DNA from 3 places in the Methylobacterium sp. 1973 genome. Region 3 is predicted to be linked to each of the others. Evidence: riboswitches for the same ligand, from Rfam matches in the RefSeq annotation. Region 3 holds a riboswitch; each other region holds the start of a gene.
The links. Region 3 has a riboswitch for cobalamin ahead of ABIC70_RS07750 (TonB-dependent siderophore receptor). Riboswitches for the same ligand answer to the same signal wherever they lie in the genome.
Positions count from the first base shown of each region.

Region 1: it holds a riboswitch for cobalamin, as region 3 does, so the genes downstream of both, ABIC70_RS17080 (TonB-dependent receptor) here and ABIC70_RS07750 (TonB-dependent siderophore receptor) in region 3, are expected to answer to the same signal.
Region 2: it holds a riboswitch for cobalamin, as region 3 does, so the genes downstream of both, ABIC70_RS19335 (CbtB domain-containing protein) here and ABIC70_RS07750 (TonB-dependent siderophore receptor) in region 3, are expected to answer to the same signal.

Region 1 covers NZ_JBEPLA010000008.1:125,426-131,084, forward strand. The annotation lists gene ABIC70_RS17070 (RluA family pseudouridine synthase) at 1-1,252, opposite strand, end outside; gene ABIC70_RS17075 (NUDIX hydrolase) at 1,395-1,829, opposite strand; cobalamin riboswitch at 1,969-2,161, shown strand; gene ABIC70_RS17080 (TonB-dependent receptor) at 2,446-4,629, shown strand; gene ABIC70_RS17085 (PepSY-associated transmembrane domain-containing protein) at 4,623-5,659, shown strand, end outside.
Region 2 covers NZ_JBEPLA010000010.1:87,038-92,696, reverse strand. The annotation lists gene cobN (cobaltochelatase subunit CobN) at 1-1,375, opposite strand, end outside; gene cobW (cobalamin biosynthesis protein CobW) at 1,447-2,481, opposite strand; gene ABIC70_RS19345 (DUF1636 domain-containing protein) at 2,478-2,879, opposite strand; gene ABIC70_RS19340 (CbtA family protein) at 2,872-3,609, opposite strand; gene ABIC70_RS19335 (CbtB domain-containing protein) at 3,626-3,808, opposite strand; cobalamin riboswitch at 3,845-4,037, opposite strand; gene ABIC70_RS19330 (discoidin domain-containing protein) at 4,204-5,562, shown strand; gene ABIC70_RS19325 (S10 family peptidase) at 5,626-5,659, opposite strand, start outside.
Region 3 covers NZ_JBEPLA010000003.1:157,358-163,016, reverse strand. The annotation lists gene ABIC70_RS07760 (patatin-like phospholipase family protein) at 1-536, shown strand, start outside; gene ABIC70_RS07755 (hypothetical protein) at 869-1,069, shown strand; cobalamin riboswitch at 1,636-1,842, shown strand; gene ABIC70_RS07750 (TonB-dependent siderophore receptor) at 2,079-4,166, shown strand; gene ABIC70_RS07745 (ABC transporter ATP-binding protein) at 4,166-4,891, shown strand; gene ABIC70_RS07740 (DUF3526 domain-containing protein) at 4,888-5,659, shown strand, end outside.

The DNA.
Region 1 (5,659 bases), on a different contig from region 3:
GCAGGCGGTTCTGGATGCCCCCCGGCAGCTCCCAATTCTCCACGGAGAAGTATTTCGGGTCGCCGACGATCGGGTGGCCGATATGGGCCGCGTGGGCGCGCAGCTGGTGCGTCCGTCCGGTCACCGGCTTGAACGACAGCCAGGACAGCTTCTGGGCGGCCTGATCGACCATCGCGTAGTAGGTCAGCGCGTGGCTCGCCCCCTCGTCGCCGTGCTTGGCGACGCGCATCCGCGCGTCGGCGTCGGTCAGCTCCTCCTTGGCCAGGTAGGTCGAGACACGCCCCTGCCGGACCCGCGGCACGCCCGCGGTCAGCGCCCAGTAGATCTTCCGCGCGGCCCGGGAGCGGAAGCTCTTGGCGAGCGTCGCGGCGGCGAGCCGGGTCTTGGCGACGATCAGGCAGCCGGCCGTATCCTTGTCGAGCCGGTGGACGAGGCGCGGCTTCTGGCCATCCGGGCCGGTGAGGGCGGCGAGCAGGCCGTCCACGTGCCGGACCGTCCCCGAACCACCCTGGACCGCGAGGCCGAAGGGCTTGTTGAGGATCATCATGTCGGCATCCTCGTAGAGGATGAGCGACCGGATGAATTCGGCATCGTCCTGCTCGCGGGCGGCGTTGCGCGGGCGCTCGGAGGGCTGGTCGAGGCGCAGCGGCGGCACGCGCACGCTCATGCCCGGCTCCAGCCGGTCGTTCGGCTTGGCGCGCTTGCCGTCGACGCGCAGTTCGCCCTTGCGGACGATGGTCTGCACGCGGGTGAAGGGCAGGAGCGGGAAACGCGCGGTGAGGAAGCGGTCGATCCGCATGCCGGCCTCGTCCGGCTCGACCATCAGGGTCTGCACCCCGGAGGCGAGGGTCGCGGAGGCGGCCGCGCGCTGCTCGCGGCGGGTCGGACCGGGTGTCGGCGCGGGGGAAGGGGCCGGGGCAGGCGCAGGGGCCTCCGAGCGCTTGGAAACGGGCCGGCTGCCGGGCTTCGCCGCCAGCGGACCGCGCGGCGCGGCTGTGTCGCGCCGCGGCTTCGCGGGCCGGGCCGGGACTGCGGCTGCGGCGCCCTGCGTACCCCAGGGATCGCGCGCACCCGCATCGTCGCCGCGATTGCGGGCCGCGCGCTCTGCAGCGTCGCGGGCGCTGGTGCGCGGGCCCGTGCGGGCACGGCCGTCGGCCTGGAACTTGCCGGGCTTGAACTTGCCCGCATCGAACTTGCCGGCCTGAGGCTTGCGCCCCTTCGGCCCGCCGCTTTTGGGAGGTCGTGTCGTCATGCTTCCGCCGGCACCCGTCTCCGCTTCGGACGGAGCGTCCGGGCGCATGGGCCGCGGCGTCGCGGACGTCCGGACCGATGGGATTGCACGGCTGTAGCATCGCCCGCGCGCAGCGGCAAAGGCGGCAGCGCGATCGCGCCCGTCAGGGCTCCGCGTCCCACGCCGCGCGGAGCCAGGCCTTCAGGCCGGTCGGGAAGAGTTCCGGCCCGCCCGGGACGTCGAGCCCGTCGAGATCGCACCACCGCGCCACGCAGGCGGTGCCGCAATCCTCGTGAAAGACGAAGCGCTCCTGTCCGTCGAACCGGCCGGGCGGCAGGGCGACCGGGAACAGGAACAGCACCTCGTGCCCGACCTGCCCCTCGTGCAGGAAGATGTTCTCCACGACGCGCGGGCCGCCGAGCACCGTGACGGTGATGCCGAGCTCCTCTTCGAACTCCCGGATCAGCGCGTCCTCGGCCCTCTCACCGAACGCAACGCTGCCACCGAGGGGCCGGACACCTGTCAGCCGCCCGTCATCCGCATGGATCTCCGCCACCAGCAGGCTATCGCCGCGCCGGGGGAGCCCCAAGGCCTTCACGCGGATCTCCGCAGGGGGACGCCAGACCGTCATGCCGAACCGGCTAGATCGTTCCCGACGGCGCCGCAACGAACCGGCGGGCCGCCGCGTCGATCCACGACAACTCCCGGACGTGCGGTTGACGCCCGGACGCACGACGGCCAAGCTGTTCCTCGACGGTTCCCCTCGGGGATCAAAAGGGAACGCGATGAGGGGCCCGCCCCGAAGCCGCGGCTGCCCCCGCAACTGTAAGCGGCGAGCCCTTCACCACCACGTCACTGGGTCACCCCGGGAAGACGGTGCGAGGGCGGCGACCCGCGAGCCAGGAGACCTGCCGTCAGCCGTGGTCACACGCGAAACGCGCCGGGCGGGGTGTCCTGGCGGGTGTCGAGGCGCCGTCAATCCCGAGGGGAGGCGGCCGCCGAGGCCTCGTTCGCGGTGACGTGCCACAGCAAGCGCGCCCGCGACGCCGTTCCCATGTCCGTCTCCACCGTTTCGCGACCTGCGATTCCTGTTCCGGGAGGCCTCCGCGCACCCGTTCAGGCTCAGGTTTCCAGATGGTCGAGGCATTGTAATGTTATTACAATGCTTATAGGACGAAGGGGCCGGCGCGCGCCGTGCACGGACCGCTTCCCCCATGCTTCTCTCGATCCATCGCGCCCGCTCCGGCGGGCCGGCTCCCCTCTGCGGCGTTCTCCTCGCGCTCCTCGCCAGTCCGACCGCCGCCCAGGAGGCCGTCACCCTGGATGAACTCTCCGTGGCTGGCGCGGGCGGAGACCCGAACCGCGCTGCACCGAACGGCCTCAATTTGCGCACCCCCGACCGGACCGCGAGCCGCCTCGGTCTGACGCCGCTGGAGACGCCGGCCAGCCTCGACATCGTGTCGGGTGAGACCGCGCGGCTGCGCGGCCAGGATACGATCACCGAAGCCGTGACCCAGGACGCCACCGGCATCACCACCATCGCGGCACCCGGCAACGGCAACGGCGCCTTCACATCCCGGGGCTTCGCCGGCCCGAACTCGATCCAGCAGCTCTACGACGGCACGCGCTTCTACGTCGGCGCCAACACGGTGACCTTCCCGTTCGACACGTGGAACGTCGAGCGGATCGAGGTGCTCCGCGGCCCGTCTTCGGTGCTCTACGGCGACGGCGCCATCGGCGGCGTGATCAACGTGGTGCCGAAGAAGCCGGTCTTCGTGCCGATCAACGCCGCCCGCGCCGTTGTCGGCACGGATGGCGTTGCGCGCCTTGCGTTCGATTCGGGCGGTGGAATCGGTCAAGCGGAGTTCGGCGACACCTTCGCGTATCGCCTCAACGTCAGCGGCAATCGCGCCGACGGCTGGATCCGGCCGGAGGGCGATTTCCGCAACCTCGCGGTCTCGGCCGCCCTGCTGTTCCGGCCGAGCGCCGATCTGGCGTTCACCCTGAGCCACGATCTCGGCTACCAGGAGCCCGCCCGCTACTGGGGCACGCCGCTCGTCGAGGGACGGATCCCGGACCTCATCCGGTTCAACAACTACAACGTCCGGGACGCGAAGATCACCTGGGCCGACAACTGGACCCAGCTCAAGACCGAATGGTCGCCCTCGGCCGACATCACGATCCGCAACACCGCCTACCGGCTCACCAGCCGGCGCCACTGGCTCGACGTCGAGCAATATTCCTACAACCGCGGCACCGGGCTGGTGGACCGGGGCGATTATCTGGAAATCTACCACAGCCAGGAGCAGGTCGGTGACCGGCTCGACGCGACGTTCCGGGGCAGCCTGTTCGGCTTGCCCAACCAGTTCGTGGCCGGGTTCGACGTGAACCACATCGACTTCCGGCACACCAACAACTTCTACTTCGACCAGACCACCAGCGTGCCGCTCGTCGGCTACGATCCGGGCCTCTTCCCGCAGAACGGGCGAGCCCGTCCGGCCTACGCCACGCAGACAAGCCAAGCCTCGGTCTTCGCGGAGGACCGTCTGATCCTGTCGGACAAGCTCTCGTTCCTCACCGGCGTGCGCCTCGACGTGCCGACGCTGAATCGGGAGGACCTGCAGACGGGATCGCGGTTCGAGAAGACCTACCGGGCGCTGGGCTACCGGTTCGGCCTCGTCTACAACCCGACGCCGGACAGCGCGCTCTACGCCCAGTACAGCTTCGCCACCGACCCGGTGAACAGCCTGATCACGCTGAACCAGTCGCTGGCGGGCTTCAAGCTCGCCACAGGCAATCAAGTCGAGATCGGCGCCAAGGGTCTTGCCTTCGACGGTGCCGTGGAATGGACCATCGCGGGCTACCGGATCGTCAAGGACAACCTGATCTCGGCAATTCCCGGCCAGCCGACGCTGTCCACGCAGGTGGGGAGCCAGTCCTCGCAGGGATTCGAGCTGGCCTTGGGCTGGCGCTTCGCTCCGGGCTGGCGGCTGGACGGCAACCTCGCGCTGCTGCACGCGCAGTACGACCGGTTCGACCAGACGGTGAACGGCGCCACCGTGTCGTATGCCGGCAATCAGCCCATCGACGTGCCGGAGCGGGTGGCCAACCTCTGGCTGACCTGGGACGTCTACCGCGACTGGACCGCGCGGGTCGGGCTTCAGAACGTGGGGCAGGTCTACAGCGACTTCGGCAATACGGCGCGGCGCCCGGCCTACAACCTCGTCAACGTGGTCCTCGACCATCAGGTCACGGCGGAGTCGCGCCTGTCGCTGCGGGTCTACAACCTGTTCGACAAGGTCTACGCGATCAGCGGCAATGCCGTGAACGGGGTCGGGACCAACTGGCTGCTCGGGCGGCCGCGCTCGGTCGAGGTCGCCTACACGGTGACGTGGTGAGCCTGCCGCGGCGGCTCGGCAAGGCGGGACGGCGCTGGCTGCTGCTGTTCCACCGCTGGGCCGGGATCGCCGCGGGGCTGTTCTTCGCCCTGTGGATCGGCTCCGGACTGGTGATGCTCTACGTGCCGTTCCCGGCGCTCACCGGGGCCGAGCGCCTGGACCGACTCGCACCGATCGCCTGGGAGCGCGTCGCGGTGGCGCCCGACGACGCTCTGCGGGCCGGCGGTCTTGCCGGCGTGCCGGCGGCCTTCGCCCTGGAGATGCGCGGTGCGGAACCGGTCTACCGGATCGCCGACCGCGAGGGGCGCCGGGCCACGGTCTCGGCGCGGACCGGGGAGCGGCTCGGCCCGCTGAGGCCCGAGGATGCGTTGCGTCTCGCGGCCGAGGGGATTCCGGGCGCACATGTCGATCCGGTCGAGCGGGACCAGTGGACCGTCACGGCCCGGTACGACCCGCTCCGGCCGTTCCTGAAGGTCGTCCTCGACGATGCGGCCGGGACCGAGCTCTACGTGTCTCAGGTCACCGGCGAGGTCGCCCTCGACACGACCCGCTTCGAGCGTGGCTGGAACTGGGCCGGCGCCGTGGCGCATTGGATCTACCTGACGCCGCTGCGCGCCCGGGCCGATCTGTGGCGGACGGTCCTGCTGTGGCTGTCCGGCTTCGCCGCCCTCGGGGCGCTGAGCGGCCTCGCGATCGGGATCTGGCGCCTGCGCCTCCGCCGCCGCTACGCGGGCGGGGCCGTCACGCCCTATCGCGGTCTCGCACGCTGGCACCACCTGTTCGGCCTCGCGGGCGGAATCGGACTCAGCACCTTCATCCTCAGCGGCTGGATTTCGATGAACCCGAACCGCTGGTTCTCGTCGAACGCTGCGCCCGCCGAGATCCGCGCCGCCTATGCCGGACAGCCCGCCCCCCTCGGCCTCGACGCCGGAGCCCTGCGGGGCTTCGCAGAGGCCGGAACCCGCGCGCTGCGCTTCGCCGCCATCGGCGGGTCCTGGTGGATCGTCGCCGACACACCGGCGGGAGCCCG
Region 2 (5,659 bases), on a different contig from region 3:
GAAGGGTGTTCCACCAGGCTTGATAGGCGGGGAGGGGCACGCGGAACGCGGCCGGACCCTCCGTGAGATCCGCCATCAGCGTGTTGGATTCCGGAAGCGCCCCCGTCGCGTAGCCCGCGGCGGCGAGGTCGGCGGCGATGGCGCGGGCGCTCTCGGGCGTATCGAGACCGACGGCGAAACCGGCCCGGCCGCCCCGGGCCGGATAGTCGGACAGGACCAGGGCCACGCGGCGCGCCGGCCGGGGCAGGGCGGCCAGCCGCAGCCATCCCGCGGCCCGGTCCGCCAGGGCGGCAATGCCTGCGGGGTAGGGCACCGCCCGCCGCTGGGTGAAGCCGGCGACCTCCGGGCTTTCCTCCTTGAAGGAGATCGGAAAGCCCGAGAGCCGGCCGTCGAATTCCGGCAGCGCGATCTGCATGGCGAGATCGGATGCGCCGAGACCGCGAGCCGACGCCTCCCAGGCCGCGCGCGGTGACCCTACCGTAAACGCCTGAATGACCGGGCAGCCGGCGCCGTCGAGAACGAAGTCGGTGCCGTCCTCACGCGCGGAGAACGCCGTGGCTGCGATGACGAGGTCGGGTCTGCGCGCCCGCACCGCATCGGCGACCGCGGCCGCGGCCTCGGGCTCCTTCAGGCTCGACACGACCATCGGCAGCGCCCCGATCCCGCGGGCGCGCAGGGCGGCTGAGAGTGCGACGAACGGCTCGGTGTCGCCGCCGAGCACGGCGGAGCGATAGATCAGCAGCAGGGCCAGCGGATGGGCGGGCGACGGCGCGCCGTCGAGCGGGGTCGCCGTTTCAGCCGCGGCAATGGCTGTTTCGAGGGGGAGAGCGCCGCAACCCGGACACCAGGGAAAGCCGCGGGGCAGGGGCTGCGGAGGCTCGACCGCCCCCTCGGCGCCTAGCCGGATGGCCAGGGATCGCAGCATCCGCCGGAGATTGCCGGGACCACCGGCACGGAAATAGGCGTCGAGTTCCCCGGCGAGGTCGGGATCGGTGGAGAACGGCGCGAGGCGGGGGTCGGGCCGGTCGTCGCCCGGCAGGACCGCGAGCACGACGCCGTGCGCCCGCGCGGTTTCGGCGCAGCGCTCGATCCCGTAGCGCCAGTAATCCAGTCCGCCCAGGCAACGGATCACCACGACCTTGGCGTGCGCCACGACGCGTTCGACGTAGAGATCGACCGACAGCGGATGCCGCAGTTTGGCGAGCTTCGCGAGCCGGAGACTCGGCAGACCGGGCTCTGCGGCGTGGGCCTGACCGACCGCCGCGAGGTCGCTGTCGGTGAACGACAGCACAACCAGATCGCCGGGCTCTTGCCCGAGATCCACCGCCGCCTCACCCTCGTCGAGCGAGACGGTATCGATGCGCACGAGATGCATCGACGGCCCCTAAACCGCGGCCGCGCGCACCGGCGCGCCGCCGTCAGCCGCGCAGGCGCGCGCGGCGGCCGTCATCCCGCGAGGGCCGCAGCGACGGCGCGCTGGTCGAACCCCTTGAGGCCGATCACCACGAGGTTGCCGTCCCGGGCCTCCCCAGACTTCCACGGCCGGTCGAAATGGTGGGCCACGCGCCGGCCGACCCCCTGCACCACGAGGCGCATCGCCTTGCCCTCGACCTCGGCGAAACCCTTGATCCGCAGGACGCCCGGGATCTCGGCTGCCTTCTCGACCCGGGCCGCCAGATCGCCCGCCGTGATCGCGGGGCGGACGGGCAGCGCCACGGTCTCGAAGTCGTCGTGGTCGTGATCCTCGCCCTCGCCGTGATGCGACGGGCGGGAATCGAGATCGTCCTCGGCGGCCGCCGCGAGGCCGAGCAGCACCCGCGGGTCGATGACGCCGTTCTCGGTCTCCACCACCTTCACGGCCCGGGGCAGGTGGCCTTCCACCTCGGCACGCACCCGAGCGCGGGTCGGGGCATCGATGAGGTCGGCCTTGTTGAGGACCACGAGGTCGGCGCAGAGGAGTTGGTCCTCGAAGACCTCTTCCAGCGGATTGTCGTGATCGACGGATTGGTCCGCGGCCTGCTGGGCGGCCAGTGCCTCCGGATCGTCCGCGAAGACGCCGGCGGCGACGGCCGGGCCGTCGACCACTGCGACGACCCCGTCGACGGTGACCCGCGAGCGGATCGCCGGCCACTGGAACGCCTGAACCAACGGCTTCGGCAGCGCGAGGCCCGAGGTCTCGATCAGGATGTGCTCCGGCGGCTCGGCGCGGCCGAGGAGAGTCTCCAGCGCCGGAACGAAATCGTCCGCGACCGTGCAGCAAATGCAGCCATTCGGCAGCTCGACGATAGCCTCTTCGGTGCAGCCTTCGACCCCGCAGGCGGCGAGGAAGGACTTGTCGAAGCCGACGTCGCCGAACTCGTTGACCAGGATGGCGAGGCGGCGCCCCCTGGCGTTCTCGACCACGTGGCGGACCAGCGTCGTCTTGCCGGCTCCGAGGAAGCCCGTGACGATGGTGCAGGGGATCTTGTTCACGATGGTCATTCCGCGGCCTCCAGGGTGCCGGCGGGGAGCGGGCGGGGTTCAGGGAACGGGGGGATGCGGGCGATCACGCCCTTGCGGAAAGCCTCCGGACGCTCGCGCCAGGGCACGATGCCGTCCGAGGTCGCCGCATAGGCCGCGAGCCCGGCGAGGATGGTCTCCGCCGAGGCGGCCGGATCCATGTCGCCGTAGACGTAGGTCCAGCGGTCCGCCGAGGCGACCGCCACGGTGCAGGGCCGCTTGCAGACCGACAGGCATTCCACCGCCTCGACCCGCAGGTCCGGGGTGCCGGCGCTCCCGGCCTGCAGCGCCTCCAGAAGGCGTGCTCCGGCGCGCGGTCCATCCGGATCGTCGTCCGGACGGCGGCAGGTCGTGCAGACGTACAGGACGGTCTCAGGCACGGGCCGTTCCCCGTTGCGTGTCGCGGGAAAACGCCTGCCACGCCCAGCCGAGCCCCAACCCGATCAGGATCCAGAAGACGAAGCTGATCGCCAGCGACCGGGCGGCGAACTGTGCGGCCAGCGCGGCCGGAAGCTCCGACGCGCCCTCCGGTGCCTGCGGGGCGCCGACGACGTGGGGGGTTATGATCAGGACGAGGCCACCCAGGATCGTGATCAGAGCACGGTGGATCGTGATCAGGTAGAGTCCCATTCCGGTCGCCGCCGCGGTCATCACCCACCAGGCCTGCCGCGCGGCCAGCGGTGCAGCGGCGCTGCCGGGCAGTTCCGGCGGCAGGCCGAGGCCCGGCGCGAGGGCGACGCTGGCGAAGCCCGCCACCGCGAAGGCGAGACCGACCTGTGGCGTCGGCTCGCGGCCGCAGGCGATCATCACCGCGCCGAGCAGCAGGGCGTAGCCGACGCCGCCGACGAGGGTCGCAAGACCGGTGAAGGCCATCCGCGGCAGGCCGGGGCCGGGCTGCCATTCCGGTGCCGCGTCGGGCGCGGCATGGTCGTGCCCGGCATGGGCGAGCACGATCGGAAGGGCCTTCGCGGCCTGATGCGAGGGTTCCTGCTGCTCGTAGCGCTCGGCCGCGACGATCAGCGGCGAGGTCAGCGTGAGTTCGAGGCCCGTCACAACGGCAGCCGCGAAGAAGCCGGCGGCCAGGGCCGCCGACAGAAGCCGAATGATCATCCCTGCGCCGAGGGCGTCAGTGACAGGGGAAGTTCTGGGTATGGCGGAAGTCGTGCGCCGCGTTGTGGAACGCGATCGCCGGCGAGAAACCCGCCATGAACAGCAGGCCGAGGCCCAGCATGGCCGCGAGCGCGACGGCGACCGGACGCTCCGACGAGCGGGTACCGGCGGCGACGGGGGCGAGGGTCTGAGCGGTCATCGTCGAGTGTCTCCAGCCGCCCCACCGGCGGCATTGCGGGATCCTGTTGCGACGGCAGGTCTCCTGGCTCGCGGCTCGGCGCGCCCACCGCCTTCCCGGATCGCTCCGGTGGCGCTTGGCAGGCGCTCGCCGCTCACAGTTGCGGGGGCAGCCGCGGAATCGGGGCGAAACCCCTCACCGCATTCCCTTTTCACCCCGTTGCCAGGGCACCGTCACCGGCACGTTGTAGACGCATGCCGGCGACGACACAACGGAGCGGCGCCAGATCCGTTCGGATTCCCGTGCGTCCCTTCGCAGGTGGCCGGGCTTGACGTCCGCGCCCCGATGCGGGCACCGCCGCACCGGATGCCCGGCCGGCCCGGCATGGGCACCTCCGCTCAGTTCTCGGAGACCCGATGGCCCTCGCAGACGATCCGAGCCCGGTCCTCGTCGATCTCGCCACCGGCCGCGCCCCCCGGATCGTACAGGATGAAGGCACCGCCTGGCTCGAGATCGATCTGGGCGGTCGCTTTCCGATCCGCGCGGTCGCGCTGCGACCCGTACAGGATGCTGTCGCGCCCGAGGTCGGCGATGTGGCCGTCGAGGTCTCGCAGGACGGCGTCACGTGGTCCGCGCCCGACATCGTCGGCTGGACCGCCAAGCCGGGCGCCCTCGTGGCCGCCATCGGAGCCGACGAGCGGGCCTGGGCGCGTCTCGTGCGGATCGCGGTGCCGGATCCGGCGCTCGTCGCAGGCGTCGACATCCGCGCCGATGAAGCCGCCATCGACCTCATCGCCCTGCGGGCGCTGCTCGGGCTCGACATAACGCTCCTGAACGAGAAGCCCGGCGCTAACGTCTACGTCACCTACAATCTCGAATCCGCGCCTGGCCGGGCAAGCCGCAACCTCGTCGGCCTGTCGCTGTTCGAGAACGGCGCCTTCGGCAACTGCCTCGTGCAGTATATTATCGCGGTCTCGATCGCGAAGGCGCTCAACCTGAAATACGTCAAGGTCCCGAAGGTCGACCGCAGCAAGGTGATCTTTCTGACCGAGAGGCTGACCTGCGACGGCATCACGTTCATTCCGCCGGACGAGCCGCTTCCGCCGGACGGTTACTTCCTGTCCGGGCTGTATTTCGATCCGACGCAGTTCGAGCGGGTGACGGCGCTGCAGGGCCCGATCGACTCGCGCGCGATCGTTCAGGATGTGATCCGGCCCCTGTTCAACGGCCTGCCGCGGACATTTGCGGCCAAGCCCGACGATCAGCTCCTGATCCATATCCGGTCGGGCGACATCTTCAGCACCTGGGTCGACCCGCACTATCCGCAGCCGCCCTTCGCCTTCTACCGGATGGTCATCGACCGGCTGCAGGCCGAGGGCCGCATTCGTTCCGTCAAGCTCGTCTTCGAGAACCGTCTCAACCCGGTCATTGCAGAAGTGGAGGCCTATGCGGCGCAGCGCGGCCTGCCCGTAGAGATCCAGAGCGAATCGCTGATCTCCGACGTCGCCGCTCTGGTGAACGGCCGCTACCTCGTCTTCGGGCTCGGAACCTTCGGGCCGGCGATCTGCCACCTCTCGGAGCGCGTCGAGCAGGTGTTCTACTTCGCGTCCAATTGGCCGCAGGGCTTCCAGTCGATTCCCACGATCGGGAAAGTGGTCGAGGTTCGCGATCGCGAAGGCCGGTACATGAAGGTCGGCGAGTGGCAGAATACCGACGCTCAGCGCCGGAGCATGGTGGAGTACCCGGCCGAAGCTCTCGCCTTCGACGATGTCTGATCGGTCGCGCCGGTCACGATCCGACCGGCGACGACCCCGCTGCCTGCATCCCGGCCGAACACGTCACGGTGCGGTCCTGAGACGTTCCGCGGGTGCG
Region 3 (5,659 bases):
TGTTCCGCAACGCCGAGGTCACTGCCGACGTGCTCCTCGCCTCGGCATGCCTGCCGACCCTGTTCCAGGCGGTGCGGATCGACGGTGCCTCCTACTGGGATGGAGGCTATTCCGGAAACCCGACGATCACCCCCCTGGTCCGCGAATGCGAGTCGCGCGATACGATCATCGTGCAGGTCAATCCGGTCGAGCGCAGACAAGCGCCGACCTCGGCCCGGGAGATCCTCAACCGGCTCAACGAGATCTCCTTCAACGCGGTCCTGCTCAAGGAACTGCGGATGATGGCCTTGCTGCGGCAGGTCGCGCCCACGGACAATTCCGAGTGCGCCCGATGGGCGGCCATGCGCATGCACCGCATCGCCAGCGACGTTGTCGCCGAGCTGGGCTCGTCCTCGAAGCTCAACGCGGAATGGGCATTCCTGACGATGCTTCGGGACGAGGGACGCCGGAGCGCCGCGACCTTCCTGACCGATCATGGGCCGGATCTGGGCCGGCGTCCGTCGTTCGATCTCGACCGACTGCTCGAAGGCGTCTGACGCAGCCGGAACGCCCCATCGCGCATGACAGAGCTTGCTCAACTTGATCAATATCAAGGCGCCTATATTGATTTATGACTTATATTTATTTGGTATAAATGCAGCATGTGTTCCATTTATCAGTCTTGCGCGTCGCAGATCGACGATATTTTGTCAGACTAAATGGGCCTCTGCCCAAGCCTCTTCACACCGGTTCACGCGCATGATCGGCGCGGCACTTCGCAGTCGGACCGGCCCGATTCCGGGGGAGCACCTTCACACCGAAGACCGCTCGTCGCATCCGGCCGGCCCCGGAAACGGCCCGGCGCCCACAGACAGAGGAGTGAACGCTTATGCACACGATCCGGGCTCTTCGCGCGGCGCTGGCCGCCTTACCCCTGTTGACCTTCGCGACGTTCGCGGACGCGACGGCCGCTGGCCCCGCACCGGGCAAGGCGCTGGCCGGACCGACGGTGTCGGAAGCCAGGGTCACCATCGGCCGTCACAAGGCACTTCCGAAGAAGAAGCGTATCCATCGCGAGCGGAAGATGTAGGGGCGATCGAGCGACCGCAAATGCATGACTGACTTGACCGGCTGGCTTAGAACCGAACCGATCGAGAGCATCTGCCCGGTGCAAAGCCAGCCTGTCAGGGTATCGGGTTCGCGCCGAACGAGAAGTTTTGGCACGGGGCCACCGCGACCACGGCGATGACGCATGCCGCGATCCAAGGCCGGACGGCAAGGCCGGCCCTGAGATGGAGCGGGTCACCGAAGGACCGTATGCCGGGTCATGAGGTCGGGCCGCGCGTTCGGCAATCAGCAACACGATGCCAAGAGCGGACCATCGGATCTCCAATCAGCTGAGACGCTCGGCGCCCACCGGCGCATGAAACAGGGCGTCGATGACCGCTCGTCCGTTCGGTTCAGGATGGCGCATATCCAGCCGCCATCGGCCCGCCGATCTCGTTCGGACCCACGTCGTCCGAGCCCAAACCGGCCCATCACGGCAACTTGAGAGCCATGCGTTCCATCAAGGATCAGGCTGTGGCCATAGCGCCACACGTAACGTAACACTGTTACAAAGTTTGTCAGGCCCGTTGACCGGATGCGCGCCGGTGGCGAATATCGTCCGGCCAAGGTTCTCCGGGTCCCGGCCCGGAGCTAAGACGGGAATTCGGTGCGCTTTTCGGAGCGAATCCGAAGCTGCCCCCGCAACTGTGAGCGGCGAGCGCCTGCCACCGATGACCACTGGTGCTTGCACTGGGAAGGTCCGGCGGGCGCTTTGACCCGTGAGCCAGGAGACCTGCCTTCGGCACGATGACGTCCCTCGGGCGGGGTGCCCCGGCGGAGCGCGCGGTGTCGCCGTCTCGTGGGCGACGCTGCCCGTATCCCCGTGGCCTCCACCTGGCAACAGCGAGTGTGTGGTGGCGACCTCCGAACGTCCGTCTCTCGGCGAGCCTGCGCGATTTTCAGCGCCATCAGCGCGTCGTCCGCGGACTCCGCATCGCGGTCGGCGGCTGGCGCTCGCCGCTGTCCTCTCGGCCGGACTCCCGATCGAGGACGTGCGGGCGCAGGAGAGCGTGACGTTGGAGGAACTCTCGGTCGAGCAGGTCGGGGAGGGTGCCAGCCGCACGACGGCCTCCGGGCGCGGCACCATCGGCCTGATCGGCCCGACGCCGGGATACGGAGCGGGCACGGCCGTCAGCGCCACGCGCACCGCCACTCCGCAGATCGACGTGCCGGTGGCCGTCTCCGTGGCGCCGCGGGAGACGATCACAGACCTCGCCGCCACCCGCGTAGACCGGGCGTTCAACTATCTGCCCGGCGTCGCCCAGCAGAACAATTTCGGGGGTCTCTCGATCTTCAGTTACGCCATTCGTGGTGTGACGACCTCGGAGATCTACAAGAACGGTTTCCCCCTCAATCGCGGGACCCCGCCTCCGCCCGACGCGCAGAACATCGAACGCATCGAGGTGCTCAAGGGACCGGGGGCGGCCCTGTTCGGACGCAGCGATCCCGGCGGGCTCGTCAACCTCATCACCAAGCAACCCACCGCCGAACGGTTCGTCGAGTTCGGCAATCAGGTCGATTCGTTCGGTCTGACCCGCGGCACCATCGATGCCGGCGGTGCCCTGAACGCGGACGGGACGGTCCTCTATCGTTTCAATCTCGCCGCACAGGGGGCCGGCAGCTTCCGCGACTTCGTGGACAGCGACCGGCTGCTCGTGGCTCCAGTGGTGAGTTGGCAGGTCACGCCGGACACACGCGTTACGGTCGAGACCGAGTTCGTGAAGAACCGCATCGTCTTCGACCGGGGCGTGATCGCGCTCAACCGCCAGCTCGGCTTCCTGCCGCTCTCGCGGTTCCTCGGCGAGCCCGGTCAGAGCACCTACCAGAACAACAATTCGCTGCAGGTCCGCGTCGATCATCGCTTCGATGAGAACTGGCAGATGCGGCTCGCCGCTTACTTCAACACCGGCGATCTGGAAGGGGAATCGGCGGAGATCCGCGGAATCGCCGCCAACAACCGCACCGTCTTTCGCGACCGCAACGTGCGCGACTATCGCTGGGACGTGGCGGTCGGTCAGGCCGACCTGATCGGGCGGTTCGATACGGGCGGCATCGGCCACACGCTCCTCCTCGGCATGGACCGGGAGAGCACCGACAGCCGGACGGTCTATCTGCGCTCGAACTTCCGCACGAGCCCCTTCGCCCTCGACATCTATTCGCCGGTCTACGGACAGGCGCTGCCGCCGATCACCATCCCACGCAACAATATCGAGCGCATCACCAATACCGGCCTCTACGCGCAGGACGAGATCGTCCTGAGCCCGGAATGGCGGGCGCTGATCGGCCTTCGGCTCGACATCTTCGAGCAGAGCTTCCGCGAGCGCGTGGTGCGCAGCCAAGTGGACCAGTCGCGGGTCGCGGCCTCGCCCCGGGCGGGCCTCGTCTACCGGCCGATCCCGGAACTCGCCTTCTACACCAATGTCGGCACGAGCTTCCGGCCGAATATCGGCACCGACGCCGCCGCCGTCACGCGCGGCACGGCGCTGCCGCCCGAGACCGGCCTCGGCTACGAGGTCGGCGCCAAGTCCGAGTTGTTCGGCGGCAATTTGCTCCTCACCGCCGCCGCCTTCCGCGTGGAGCGGGAGAACGTGCTCACGCCCGACCCGGCGAATACCGGCTTCTCCCTCGCGGCCGGCGCCGTGCGCAGCCAGGGCTTCGAGCTGACGGCCCAGGGACAGATCACGCCGGAACTGAAGCTCCTGGCCGGCTACGTCTATGCCGATGCCCGCGTTACCAAGGACAACGTCCTTCCGGTCGGCGCCCCCCTGGTCAACGTGCCCCGCCACTCCGGCAGCCTGCTCGCGGTCTACGAGCCAGCAGGCGCGTGGCGCGGCTTCGGGATCGGCGGCGGCGTGCGCGGCGTGGGCGAGCGGGCGGGCGACGCGGCGGGGTCCGGCTTCACCCTGCCGGGCTTCATCGCGGTCGATGCGCTGGCCTATTACAAATTCGGGAACGCCCGCGTGGCGCTCAACATCGAGAATATATTCGACACCGATTACTACGAGAGTTCACTGAACGTATTCCGCGTCTATCCGGGCTCGCCCCGTCGCATCACGGGCTCCGTGACGGTGCGGTTCTGATGGCGGTTGAGTCGGTGTTGGCGCTCGGCCGCGTCGTCAAGCAGTTCGGAGGCAGGACCGCCCTCAGCGGTCTCGACCTCACCCTGAGCGCGGGTGAGGTCTATGCCCTGCTCGGTCCCAACGGTGCCGGAAAGACCACCACGATCAACCTCATCCTCGGCTTCCTGAAGGCCGATGCGGGGGAGGTCCGGGTCTGCGGGATCGATGCAGGAACGGATCCCATCGCTGCCCGGGCGCGCACCGCCTACATCCCGGAGCAGGTGGCCCTGTATCCGGGGCAATCGGGATTGGAGAATCTCCGTTACTTCGCGACCCTCGCCGGTCTCGCGATCGATCGGGCGGAGGCCGAGACGCATCTCGCGGCGGCCGGCCTGGCGCCCGAGGCCTGGTCGCGGCCAGCCTCCGGCTATTCGAAGGGGATGCGCCAGAAGGTCGGCATCGCCATCGCGCTCGCGCGAAAGACCCGGCTGCTACTGCTCGACGAGCCGACATCCGGCCTCGACCCATCGGCGGCGGCGGCCTTCTCCGGGACGGTGCGGGCGGCGGCGGAGCGCGGCATGGCGGTGCTGATGGCGACCCACGACCTCTACCGCGTGCGCGAGATGGCCGACCGGGTCGGCGTGCTGGCGGGCGGGCGCGTCGCCGAGGAGATCGATCCGAGGCGCTACGCGCACACCGATCTGGAACGCCTCTACATCGCGCGCCTGTCGGGGGCGGTCACGTGAGGCGCGTCCGCGCGGAGTTGGCGCTGCTGTGGCGGGACGCGCGCGTCCGCTGGATCGGCGGCATGCTCGTCCTGCTCCTGATGGTCACGGGCCTCGGCGCCTGGCAATCCGCCCGCGATTACGGTGCCGAGGTCGCGCGGGTTACGGCCGCAGAGCGAGCCCGCTGGCTCGGGCAGGATGCCAAGAACCCGCATTCCGCCGATCATTACGGCCTGTGGGTGTTTCGCCCGTCGTCGCCCCTCGCCATCCTCGATCCCGGCACCGAGCCCTATACGGGCCGGATGGTGCGGATCGAGGCGCACCTGTTCAACGATGCGGTCTACCGCGCCGTGCAGGATGCCGGCCCCTTCGACCGGGCCGGCCTCTCCGATGTCTCCGATGTCGTCGGCCTCGTCGTTCCCCTGGTGGCGCTTCTCCTCGGCTTTGCCGCCTTCGCGGCGGATCGCGAGCGCGGTACCCTGCGCCTCGCCCTCGGCAACGGCGCGCCGCCCGGCCCACTCTTTGCCGCCCGCTTCACCGCACTGACCCTCGTCCTTGCGGTCCTGGTCTGCCTGCCCCTCCTCACGCTCGGCGGCGTGGCCATCGCGAGCCTCGGCACCGCGGGTTGGCAGGCTTGGCCGCGCCTCCTCGTCTGGGTCGCGGTGCAGGCCCTCTACGGTGCCGTCTTCCTGCTCATCGCGATGATCGCCTCGCTGCTGGCCCGCACGGCGCGAGGAGCCTTGACGATCTCCCTCGCGATCTGGATCGCGCTGTGCCTCGTCGCGCCAC